Linked DNA regions of Thermus thermophilus. The main gene of each other region encodes a partner of the protein of the gene in region 2 in a complex. Links are inferred from orthologs where the notes say so. Each region holds a gene or a part of one and is shown on either strand. Other genes may lie near its edges.

Region 1 (4,876 bases), 1.4 Mb from region 2 along the record:
CAGGCCGATGAGCAAGGTGGTGTTCCCCTCCCTCAGAAACCCCCCCGTGGAGGCGAGCTTCGTGGACTGGAAGCCCCGCTCCAGGAGGGCCTTGGTGAGCCCGGGGGCGTCCGTGTCCTGGACGATGGCGATGACCAGCTTCATTGGGGCCTATTGTACACGGAGGGCGGGGGGCTTGGGGCCGGGAGGGCCCCGGAACCCTACCCCCGGGGGGCCTTCTGGTGCCAGTCCTGAAGGCTTTGCACCCTAAGGCCGCTTTCCCGCGCGCGCAGGATGGCCTTCAGGCTCCACCACGCCCCCTCCCGGGTGGTGATGAAGGGGAGGCCCCGCTCCACGGCCCGCCTCAGCTCGGGGTCGGGGACGGGGCTTATGAGGAGGTCGTAGTCCTGCCCCTCGGTGAGGGCGAAGCCCGCCTCCCGGTAGAGGGCCTTGAGGTCCTCCAGCCCCTCCCCGATGAACCGCACCCGGCCCGAGAGGGGGAGGCGTTGCCCGGCCCCGAGCTCCGCCTTGTAGTAGGCGAGGTAGGGGTCCGGGTCTATCCCCATGCTCTCCCCCGTGGAGCGCATCTCCGGGCCGAGCTCGGGGATGACCCCGGGGAACTTGATCCAGGGGATGACCACCTCCTTGGCGGCGTAGTAGGGGGGGACGGGGTCCAGGTCGCGCACCCCGAGCTCCTTTAGGGTCTTGCCCACGGCGATGAGGGCGGCGAGCTTGGCCAGGGGGACGCCGATGGCCTTGGAGACGAAGGGCACGGTGCGGGAGGCGCGGGGGTTGGCCTCGAGGACGTACACCTCCTCCCCCACCACGGCGTACTGCACGTTGAGAAGCCCCCGCACGCCGAGGGCCAAGGCCAGGCGGCGGGTGTAGGCCCGGACCTTCTTCAGGGCCTCCTCGGGGACGTGGACGGGGGGAAGGAGGGTGGCCGAGTCCCCGGAGTGGACCCCGGCCCGCTCCACGTGCTCCATGATCCCGGCCACCATGACCTCCTGCCCGTCCGAGAGGGCGTCCACGTCCAGCTCTATGGCCCCTTCCAGGAAGCGGTCCAGGAGGATGGAGGGCCTCTCCTCCAGGGGAGCGTAGACCTCCTCCAGGTAGCGCTTAAGCTCCTCCTCGTCCCGCACCACCTGCATGGCCCGCCCCCCCAGGACGTAGCTCGGGCGGACGAGGAGGGGGAAGCCCACCTCCGGGGCGAGCCTTAAGGCCTCCTCGGGGCTTTGGGCCACCCGGCCCTCGGGCTGGGGGATCCCGAGCCTCTGGCAGAGGGCGTGGAAGGCCTCCCGGTCCTCCGCCTGGTGGATGGCGCTAAAGGGGGTGCCGAGGAGCCTCACCCCGGCCTCCTCCAGGCCCTTGGCGAGCTTCAGGGGGGTCTGCCCCCCCAAGGTGGCGATGACCCCCAGGGGCTTCTCGTGCTCCACGATGTTGAGGACGTCCTCCAGGGTCAAGGGCTCAAAGTAGAGGCGGTCCGCGGTGTCGTAGTCCGTGGAAACCGTCTCGGGGTTGGAGTTCACCATGATGGTCTCAAACCCCGCCTCCTTCAGGGCCCAGACGGCGTGGACCGTGGCGTAGTCAAACTCCACCCCCTGCCCGATCCTTATGGGCCCCGAGCCCAGGATCACCACCTTGGGCTTTTGCGACGGCCAGACCTCGTCCTCCAGCTCGTAGGTGGAGTAGTGGTAGGGGGTGTAGGCCTCAAACTCGGCGGCGCAGGTGTCCACCGTCTTGTAGACGGGCCCCACCCCTAGGGCCTTCCTCTCGGCCCGCACCTCCTTTTCCCCCTTCCCCAAAAGCTCCCCGATCCTCCGGTCGGTGAGGCCAAGCCCCTTGTAGAAGCGCCAGTCCTCCCGGTCCTTGGGGGGGTGGCCCTTGAGCCACTCCTCCGCCTCCACGATCTCCTTCATCTGGTGGAGGAACCAGGGGTCTATCCGGGTGGCCTGGTAAAGCTCCTCCACGGGCATCCCCCGCCTAAGGAGCTCCATGACGGCATAGATCCGGTCGGGGTTGGGGTAGAGCTTCTGCTCCAGCTCCTCCGTCTTGACCCCGGCGAGGGCCCTCACGTCCCGCTCCAGGCCCCTCAGGGCCTTCATCAGCGCCTCCTTGAAGGTGCGGCCGATGGCCATCACCTCCCCCACGGACTTCATCTGGGTGGTGAGCTCGTCCTTGAGCTCCCCCAAGGTGTTCCTCAAGGGGCGGAACTTCTCAAAGGCGAAGCGGGGGATCTTCACCACCACGTAGTCAATGGTGGGCTCAAAGGAGGCCGGGGTCTTGCGGGTGATGTCGTTGGGGAGCTCGTCCAGGCGGTACCCCACGGCGAGGAGGGCGGCGATCTTGGCGATGGGAAAGCCCGTGGCCTTGGAGGCGAGGGCGCTTGAGCGGGAGACCCGGGGGTTCATCTCAATGACCACCTGGCGGCCCGTCTTCGGGTCCACGGCGAACTGGATGTTGGACCCCCCCGTCTCCACCCCGATCTCCCGGATGATGGCCTTGGCGGCGTCCCGCATCCTCTGGTACTCCACGTCGGAGAGGGTCTGGGCCGGGGCCACGGTGATGGAGTCCCCCGTGTGGACGCCCATGGGGTCCACGTTCTCAATGCTGGTGATGATGACGACGGTGTCGGCGTGGTCCCGCATCACCTCCAGCTCAAACTCCTTCCAGCCCAGGACCGACTCCTCCACGAGGGCGGTGTGGACGGGGGAGAGGGTGAGGCCCCGTCCAAGCACCTCCTTGAGCTCGGCCTCGTTCCTGGCGACGCCGCCCCCCGTGCCCCCCAGGGTGAAGGAGGGGCGGACGACCACGGGGAAGCCCACCTCCCGGGCGAAGTGGAGGCCCTCCTCCACGCTCCTCACAAGCTGTCCCCTGGGAACCTCGAGGCCGATTCTGCGCATGGCCTCCTGGAAAGCCTCCCGGTCCTCGCCCTTCCTTATGGCCTCCGCCTTGGCCCCGATGAGCTCCACGCCATATTTTTGCAGGATGCCCTCCTCGTAGAGGGCCATGGCCAGGTTAAGGCCCGTCTGCCCCCCCAGGGTGGGGAGGAGGGCGTCGGGGGCTTCCCGGGCGAGGATGCCCTCCAGGTGTTCCAGGTCCAGGGGCTCAATGTAGGTCTTTTCGGCGAGTTCCGGGTCGGTCATGATGGTGGCGGGGTTGGAGTTCACCAGGACCACCCGGTAGCCCGCCCCCCTCAAGGCCTTCACCGCCTGGGTTCCCGAGTAGTCAAACTCGGCCGCCTGGCCGATGGTGATGGGCCCGGAACCGATGATGAGGATCTTCTTCAGGTCTTTCCGCGGCGGCATCGTGCACCCGGTGGAAGAGGATAGCATGAAGGCGCGGGCAAGGGCCAGGGGTTGTGGCATAAATATGCAATGGGGCCTTGGGGCTGGACGGAGGGCGGGAGGCGGGGTAGGCTGGAAGGCGTGCGGAAGGTGCGCCCCGAGGAGCTCCCCGCCCTCTTGGAGGAGGGCGTCCTTGTGGTGGACGTCCGCCCTGCGGACCGCAGGAGCACGCCCCTCCCCTTCGCCGCCGAGTGGGTTCCTTTGGAGAAGATCCAGAAGGGGGAGCACGGCCTGCCCCGCAGGCCCCTCCTCTTGGTCTGCGAAAAGGGCCTCTTGAGCCAGGTGGCGGCCCTCTACCTCGAGGCCGAGGGGTACGAGGCCATGAGCCTCGAGGGCGGCCTCCAGGCCTTGACGCAAGGGAAGTAGCCCCGTAGAATGGCGGATGCTGAGCGCGGTGAGCGTAGCTCAGCTGGTTAGAGCACCGGACTGTGGATCCGGGGGTCGTGGGTTCAAGTCCCATCGCTCACCCCAAGCCGCCACCCCGAAAGGGGTGGTATTTTAAAGGGGGGGTCGCCCCCATGCGAGGATGGCGGAATCGGTAGACGCGCCGGACTTAGGATCCGGTGGGGCAACCCGTGCGGGTTCAAGTCCCGCTCCTCGCACCATCCGGGCGGCCCCCCCTTCATCGGGACGAGGTGAAACGTGGCGGAGATCCTGGAGCGTTCCGGCTATCTGGTCAAGGTGCGGGTGGAGGTGCCCGCCGACCGGGTGAAGGCGAGCTACGAGGCCCTGCTTAAGGACCTCGCCTCCCGGGTGCGGGTGCCCGGCTTCCGGCCGGGCAAGGCCCCCCTGAAGGTGGTGGAGGCCCGCCTGGGCCGGGAGGCGCTCCTCCAAGACCTGAAGGAGCGCCTGGTGGAGGAGACCTACCCCGAGGCGGTGCGGGAGCTCGGCCTAAGCCCCGTGGCCGCCCGCGTGGTGGAGCAGGACCTGAGCGAGGTGGAGGGCTTCCGCTACGTGGCCGAGGTGGAGAACTACCCCGAGGTGAGGCTTCCCGACTGGCGGGGCTTCGCCTTGGAGGTCTCCCCGCCCGAGGTCACCGAGGAGATGGTGGAGAAGGCCCTGGAGGAGCTCCGCCAGCGCTACGCCGAGCTCGTCCCCGTGGAGCGGGAGGCCCAGGAGGGGGACCACCTCTTCGTCCGCACCGAGGAGGGGGTGGAGTTCCCCATTGACCTCGCCAAAGCCCTTCCCCACGTGCGGGAGGCCCTCCTCGGCAGGAAGGCGGGGGACGTGGTCATGGTCCCCGTGCTGAACGAGAGGGGCGAGAAGGTGCGGGAGGTCAGGACCGAGGTCCTCGAGGTCAAGACCCTGAAGCTCCCCGAGCTGGACGAGGAGTTCGCCAAGACCCTGGAGGCGGAAAGCCTCGAGGACCTCAAGAACCGGGTGCGGGAAAGCCTCAAGCGCCAGGCGGAGCGGGCCTACGAGGAGGTCAGGGAGCGGGCCTTCTTGGAGAAGCTCGCCGAGGGCCTGGAGGTGGAGATCCCCCCTTCCATGCTCCGGGCGGAGGAGCGCCACCTCCTGGAGCACCTGGCCGAGGACCTCTACCGGCAGGG
Region 2 (7,134 bases):
CTTCGCCATTCCCAAGGAGGTGGGCGGGCGCTTTTCCGTCTTCTCTCCCGTGGGGCTTCTCCCCCTGGCCTTCGCCGGCGCCGACCTGGACGCCCTCCTCATGGGGGCCCGCAAGGCCAACGAGACCGCCCTCGCCCCCCTGGAAGCAAGCCTCCCCCTAAAGACCGCCCTCCTCCTCCACCTCCACCGCCACCTCCCGGTCCACGTCTTCATGGTCTACTCGGAGAGGCTACGCCACCTCCCCAGCTGGTTCGTTCAGCTCCACGACGAGTCCTTGGGCAAGGTGGACCGCCAAGGCCAAAGGGTGGGCACCACCGCCCTCCCCGCCCTTGGGCCCCAGGACCAGCACGCCCAGGTCCAGCTCTTCCGGGAAGGCCCTCTGGACAAGCTCCTCGCCCTGGTCATCCCCGAGGCCCCCCTGGAGGACCTGGAGATCCCGGAGGTGGAGGGCCTCGAGGCCGCCTCCTACCTCTTCGGCAAGACCCTCTTCCAGCTCCTGAAGGCGGAAGCCGAGGCCACCTACGAGGCCCTGGCCGAGGCGGGGCAGAGGGTCTACGCCCTCTTCCTCCCCGAGGTCTCCCCCTACGCCGTGGGCTGGCTCATGCAGCACCTCATGTGGCAGACCGCCCTCCTGGGGGAGCTCTGGGAGGTCAACGCCTTTGACCAGCCCGGGGTGGAGCTGGGCAAGGCCCTCACCCGCAAGCGGCTTGCGGGGTGACGGGCTTCCCCTCGCCCCGGACAGGGTATACCCTGGCTTTGGAAGCGTGGAAAGCCGCTTGTGATATCCTGAACGAAGGAGGCGAGGCATGCAACGTTTGGAAGCCCTCGGTATCCACCCCAAGAAGCGGGTTTTCTGGAACACCGTCTCCCCCGTCCTCGTGGAACACACCCTCCTCCGGGGAGAAGGCTTTCTCGCCCACCACGGCCCCCTGGTGGTGGACACCACCCCCTACACGGGAAGAAGCCCCAAGGACAAGTTCGTGGTGCGGGAGCCGGAGGTGGAAGGGGAGATCTGGTGGGGGGAGGTGAACCAACCCTTCGCCCCGGAGGCCTTTGAGGCCCTCTACCAGAGGGTGGTCCAGTACCTCTCCGAGCGGGACCTTTACGTCCAGGACCTTTACGCCGGGGCGGACAAGCGCTACCGGCTCGCCGTGCGGGTGGTGACGGAAAGCCCCTGGCACGCCCTCTTCGCCCGCAACATGTTCATCCTCCCCCGCCGCTTCGGCAACGACGACGAGGTGGAGGCCTTCGTCCCCGGCTTCACCGTGGTCCACGCCCCCTACTTCCAGGCGGACCCCGAGCGGGACGGAACGAGGAGCGAGGTCTTCGTGGGGATCAGTTTCCAGAGGAAGCTCGTCCTCATCGTGGGCACCAAGTACGCCGGGGAGATCAAGAAGAGCGTCTTCACCGTGATGAACTACCTCATGCCCAAGCGGGGGGTCTTCCCCATGCACGCCTCGGCCAACGTGGGGAAGGAAGGGGACGTGGCGGTCTTCTTCGGGCTTTCCGGCACCGGCAAGACCACCCTCTCCACCGATCCCGACCGCCCCCTCATCGGCGACGACGAGCACGGCTGGAGCGAGGACGGGGTCTTCAACTTTGAGGGCGGGTGCTACGCCAAGGTGATCCGCCTCTCCCCGGAGCACGAGCCCCTGATCTACAAGGCCTCCAACCAGTTTGAGGCCATCCTGGAGAACGTGGTGGTGAACCCGGAAAGCCGCCGGGTCCAGTGGGACGACGACTCCAAGACGGAAAACACCCGCTCCTCCTACCCCATCGCCCACCTGGAGAACGTGGTGGAGTCGGGCGTGGCGGGCCACCCCAGGGCCATCTTCTTCCTCTCCGCCGACGCCTACGGGGTCCTTCCCCCCATTGCCCGCCTCTCTCCGGAGGAGGCCATGTACTACTTCCTCTCCGGCTACACCGCCCGGGTGGCAGGGACGGAGCGGGGCGTGACCGAGCCCAAGGCCACCTTTTCCGCCTGCTTCGGGGCCCCCTTCCTGCCCATGCACCCCGGGGTGTACGCGAGGATGCTGGGGGAGAAGATCCGGAAGCACGCCCCCCGGGTCTACTTGGTGAACACGGGCTGGACCGGCGGGCCCTACGGGGTGGGGCACCGCTTCCCCTTGCCCGTGACCCGGGCCCTCCTAAAGGCCGCCCTCTCCGGGGCCTTGGAAAACGTCCCCTACCGCAGGGACCCCGTCTTCGGGTTTGAGGTGCCCCTGGAGGCCCCCGGTGTGCCCCAAGAGCTCTTAAACCCCCGGGAAACCTGGGCGGACAAGGAGGCCTACGACCAACAGGCGCGGAGGCTCGCCCGCCTCTTCCAGGAGAACTTCCAGAAGTACGCCTCCGGGGTGGCCAAGGAGGTGGCCGAGGCCGGACCCCGCACCGGGTGATGCCTTCCCTCCAAGACCTCTACGCCGCCTTCCGGCGCATCGCCCCCTACACCCACCGCACCCCCCTCCTCACCTCCCGCCTCCTGGACGAGCTCCTTGGCAAGCGCCTTCTCCTCAAGGCCGAGCACCTGCAGAAGACGGGGAGCTTCAAGGCCCGGGGAGCCCTCTCCAAGGCCCTCGCCCTGGAAAACCCCAAGGGGCTTCTGGCGGTCTCCAGCGGCAACCACGCCCAAGGGGTGGCCTACGCCGCCAAGGTGCTCGGGGTGAAGGCCCTGGTGGTGATGCCCGAGGACGCAAGCCCCTACAAGAAGGCCTGCGCCCGGGCCTACGGGGCCGAGGTGGTGGACCGGGGGGTGACGGCGAAGAACCGGGAGGAGGTGGCCCGGGCCCTGCAGGAGGAGACGGGCTACGCCCTCATCCACCCCTTTGACGACCCCCTGGTCATCGCCGGGCAGGGGACGGCGGGGCTGGAGCTTCTGGCCCAGGGGGGGAAGCGGGGGGTCTTCCTCGAGGCCGTCCTCGCCCCCGTGGGGGGCGGGGGGCTCCTCGCCGGCATCGCCACGGCGATAAAGGCCCTCTCCCCCCAAACCCTCGTCCTCGGGGTGGAGCCCGAGGGGGCGGAGGACGCCAAGAGGAGCCTGGAAGCGGGGAAGATCGTGCGCCTAGAGGCGCCCCCCAGGACCCGGGCGGACGGGGTGCGGACACTAAGCCTGGGGGAGCGCACCTTCCCCATCCTCAAGGAGAAGGCGGACGGGATCCTCGTGGTGAGCGAAGAGGCGATCCTCGAGGCCGAGCGCCTCCTTTTCACCCGCACCAAGCAGGTGGTGGAGCCCACGGGGGCCCTTCCCCTGGCCGCGGTGCTGGAGCACGGGGCGGGGCTTCCCAAGACCCTCGCCCTCCTCCTTTCCGGGGGCAACCGGGACTTCTCTCCCTAGGGGGGCGGGGTAAGCTGACCCCGTCAAAAAGGAGCGGGCGCTTTAGATCCCGTGCTGGTCCGCCCGTTGCTTCTCCACGGGAAGCCCCGTGGCCCCGTGGAAGGCCTCCACCTCCTCCAGAAAGCGGCGGAAGAGGTAGAGGGCGTCGTGGGGGCCCGGGGCGGCCTCGGGGTGGTACTGGACGGAGAAGACGGGGTAGCGGGCGTGGGCCATGCCCTCGAGGGTGCCGTCGTTCAGGTTCACGTGGGTGGGGCGGAAGTCCTTGAGGGAGTCAATGTCCACGGCGTAGCCGTGGTTCTGGCTGGTGATCTCCACCTTCCCCGTCTGCAGGTTCTTCACCGGGTGGTTCGCCCCCCGGTGGCCGAACTTCATCTTGAAGGTCCGCCCCCCCGCCGCCAGGGCCAAGAGCTGGTGCCCCAGGCAGATGCCGAAGGTGGGCAGAAGCCCCATGAGCTTCCAGATGGTCTCGTGGGCGTAGCGGGGCATGGTGGGGTCCCCGGGCCCGTTGGAGATGAGGAGGCCGTGGGGCTCCAGGGCCATGATCTGGTGGGCCGGGGTCTTCCCGGGGACCACGATGACCTCAAAGCCGAGGGCGGCCAGGTTCTCCACGATGGCGTGCTTGATGCCGAAGTCCATGACCACGATGCGCCGCCCCGACTTCAGGGTGGGCCAGGCGTAGGGCAGGGGCGTGGAGACCTCGGGGGTCATGTCCCGGCCATCTATGTCCGTCCAGGCCTGGGCCTCCCGGCGGAGGGCCTCGAGCTCCTCCGGGGTGAAGGCGTGGTCGGGGGCGCCGAAGAGGCTCGCGTGGGCGATGGTCCCCTTCAGCACCCCGCCTTCCCGGATCTTCCGCACCAGGGCCCTCGTGTCTATGCCCTCAATCCCCACCACCCCGTAGAACTCCATGAACTCCCCGATGGTCTGCTGGGCCCGGGGGTTGGAGGCCACGCGGCTGAACTCCTTGGCCACGAAGCCCTTCACCCAGGGACGGTTGGACTGCATGTCGTAGACGTTCACCCCGTAGTTGCCCTGGTGGGGGTAGGTCATGACCACGATCTGCCCGTGGTAGCTGGGGTCGGTCATGATCTCCTGGTAGCCGGTCTGGGCGGTGTTGAAGACCACCTCCCCCACCGTCTTCCCCCGGGCGCCGAAGGCGTAGCCGTGGTAGACGGTGCCGTCCTCCAGGACCAAAACGGCGCGCTCCTTCACTCCAGCCATTCCTCCTCCAAGCGGCCAACCATCCCACCCATTCTAGCCCCCGGAAGCCCCCGGGGAAAACTCCTTGATGACGGCGATCTCCCGGCAGTTCTCGTAGAAGGGGCAGGCGTTGCACTCGCTCCAGACCTTGGGGGGAAGGGCCTCCCGGCTCGTGACCCGGTAGCCGAGGGCGCGGAAGAAGTTCACCTGTAAGGTCCAGGCGAAAACCCGGGGAAGCCCCAGGTCCCGTGCCTCCCGCTCCGCCCCCAGGACGAGCCAGCGGCCCAGGCCCTGGCCCTGCCTTGTGGGGTGGACGGCGAGGCCCCGGATCTCGGCGAGGTCCCGCCAGAGGACGTGGAGGGCCACGGTGCCCACGATCTGGCCGTCCTCGTCCTGAAGGACCCAGAAGTCCCGGATGTTCTCGTAAAGGTGGCTGTGGCTCCGCACCAGCATCAGGCCCTTTTCCGCCCAGTAGCGGATGAGCCAGTAGATGGCGTCCACGTCCTCTAGCCGCGCCTTCCTAAGCTCCACCCCCGCTTCGGGGCGCACCTCGGGGAGGACTACCGGGGAAAGGGAAAGCCCCCTCACCTCAGTCAAGCCCCACCTCCTTTCTGGCCTCCTCTAGCCTCTCCCGCACCGCCTCCGGGGCCGTGCCGCCATAGGAGCGGCGCCTATGGATGGCGGTCTCCAGGCGGAGGAGGGGAAGGGCGTCCTCGGCGAAGAGGGGGTGGTGGGCCTGGAGTTCTTCCAGGGTGAGGTCCTTGAGGGCCCGCCCCTCCTCCACAAGCCTCCGCACGAGCCTCCCCACCACGTGGTGGGCCTCCCGGAAGGGAAGCCCCTTTTCCGCCAGGTAGTCGGCGAGCTCCGTGGCGAGGGCATAGCCCTCCTCCGCCGCCCGCCACATCCTCTCCCGGCGCCACTTGAGCCCGGGGAGGAGGGCGGCGAGGAGCCTGAGGCTATCCCGGTAGGTGGCGAGGGCGTCCAGGAGGGGCTCCTTGTCCTCCTGGAGGTCCTTGTTGTAGGCGAGGGGAAGGCCCTTCACCACCGCGGAAAGCCCCACCAAGGCCCCGAGCACCCTCCCCGCCTTGGCCCGGATGAGCTCCAGGATGTCCGGGTTCTTCTTCTGGGGCATGATGGAAGACCCGGTGGCGAAGGCGTCCGGCACCTCCACGAAGCCGAACTCCTCGGTGCTATAGAGGATGAGCTCCTCCGCCATGCGGGAGAGGTGGAGCATGCCGATGTTCAAGGCGGAGAGGACCTCTAGGGCGAAGTCCCGGGAGGCCACCGCGTCCAGGGAGTTCCGCATGGGGGCCTTAAAGCCAAGCTCCCGGGCGGTGAAGTGGCGGTCTATGGGGAAGCCCGTCCCCGCAAGGGCGGCCGCCCCCAGGGGGCTTTCGTTGAGGCGCTCTTTGGCGTCCTCCAGGCGCCCTGCGTCCCGCCCAAGCATCTCGTAGTAGGCGAGGAACCAGTGGGCAAGGAGCACGGGCTGGGCCCGCTGGAGGTGGGTGTAGCCGGGAAGGACGTAAAGGGGGTCCAGGTGCTTCTCCGCCTCCCGCACCAAAACCCGCCGGAGCTCTAAAAGGAGGGCCAGGAGCTCGTCTATGGCCGCCCGTAGATAAAGCCTCAAGTCCGTGGCCACCTGGTCGTTGCGGCTCCGGGCGGTGTGGAGCTTGCCCCCGGGGGGCCCGATGAGCTCGGTGAGGCGGGCCTCGAGGTTCATGTGGACGTCCTCCAGCTCCTCCCGCCAGGGGAAGGTGCCCGCCCCGATCTCCTCCTCTATCCGGTCCAGCCCCTTGAGGATGGCCTCAAGCTCCTCCGCGCTCAGGAGGCCCACGGCGTGGAGCATGCGGGCGTGGACCCGGTTCTGCCAAAGGTCCTCCCGCCAGAGGGCCCGGTCAAAGGGGAGGGAGGCATTGAAGCGGGCCGCGAGGGCGTCCGGCCCCTCCCCGAAGCGCCCCCCCCAGGTCCTATGCGCCATGGCCTTCCCTCTCCAAAAGGGCCCGCACCCGGAGGCGCAGGGCCTGGATCTTGATGAAGCCCTCGGCGTCCTTCTGGTCGTAGCCGCCCGCCTCGTCAAAGGAGACCAGGTCCTTGCGGTAGAGGCTCTTCGGGGCCTTCCTTCCCACCACGTAGACGTTCCCCTTGTAGAGCTTGAGCCGGGCCACGCCGGTGACGCTTCTCGCCACGTGGTCAAAGTAGGCCTGAAGGGCCTCCCGCTCCGGGGCGTACCAGAAGCCGTAGTAGACGAGCTCGGCGTACTTGGGGGAGAGCATGTCCCTTTGGTGGAGGACCTCCCGGTCCAGGGTGAGGCTTTCCACCGCCCGCCTGGCGTGGTAGAGGATCGTTCCCCCCGGGGTCTCGTAGACCCCCCGGGACTTCATGCCCACGAAGCGGTTCTCCACAATGTCCACCCGGCCCACCCCGTGCCGCCCCCCGATCTCGTTGAGCCTCTGCAGGAGGGCCGCCGGGGAAAGCCTCTCCCCGTTCACCGCCACGGGGTCGCCCTGGAAAAACTCCACCTCCACGTACTCCGGGGCGTCGGGAGCCTCCTCGGGGTCTTGGGTCATGCGGAACATCCCCTTGGGGGGCTCGGCCCAGGGGTCCTC

The links. The genes of interacting proteins can lie anywhere in the genome.
Region 1: the proteins of carA (region 2) and carB are in contact, whole or in part, in a solved structure (PDB 1KEE), measured with the Escherichia coli proteins. The link is inferred for Thermus thermophilus from one-to-one orthologs.

What each region holds. Positions count from the first base shown.
Region 1 is NZ_AP025158.1:1,483,830-1,488,705, reverse strand. What follows is about bases 1-3,588. They hold carB (carbamoyl-phosphate synthase large subunit), read right to left. Parts: upstream 3,288-3,588; coding sequence 201-3,287; downstream 1-200. Other genes in these bases: TthTMY_RS07990 (rhodanese-like domain-containing protein), read left to right, coding at 3,408-3,588; TthTMY_RS08000 (cyclic-di-AMP receptor), read right to left, coding at 1-144. Outside these bases: more of TthTMY_RS07990, read left to right, coding at 3,589-3,692; tig (trigger factor), read left to right, coding at 3,969-4,876. UniProt on the Escherichia coli protein: Large subunit of the glutamine-dependent carbamoyl phosphate synthetase (CPSase).
Region 2 is NZ_AP025158.1:126,670-133,803, forward strand. The notes cover bases 2,462-5,359. They hold carA (glutamine-hydrolyzing carbamoyl-phosphate synthase small subunit), read right to left. Parts: upstream 4,550-5,359; coding sequence 3,374-4,549; downstream 2,462-3,373. Other genes in these bases: TthTMY_RS00780 (threonine/serine dehydratase), read left to right, coding at 2,462-3,331; TthTMY_RS00790 (N-acetyltransferase), read right to left, coding at 4,583-5,116; argH (argininosuccinate lyase), read right to left, coding at 5,118-5,359. In the rest of the region: pgi (glucose-6-phosphate isomerase), read left to right, coding at 1-718; pckA (phosphoenolpyruvate carboxykinase (ATP)), read left to right, coding at 807-2,396; more of TthTMY_RS00780, read left to right, coding at 2,396-2,461; more of argH, read right to left, coding at 5,360-6,506; TthTMY_RS00800 (argininosuccinate synthase), read right to left, coding at 6,496-7,134. UniProt on the Escherichia coli protein: Small subunit of the glutamine-dependent carbamoyl phosphate synthetase (CPSase).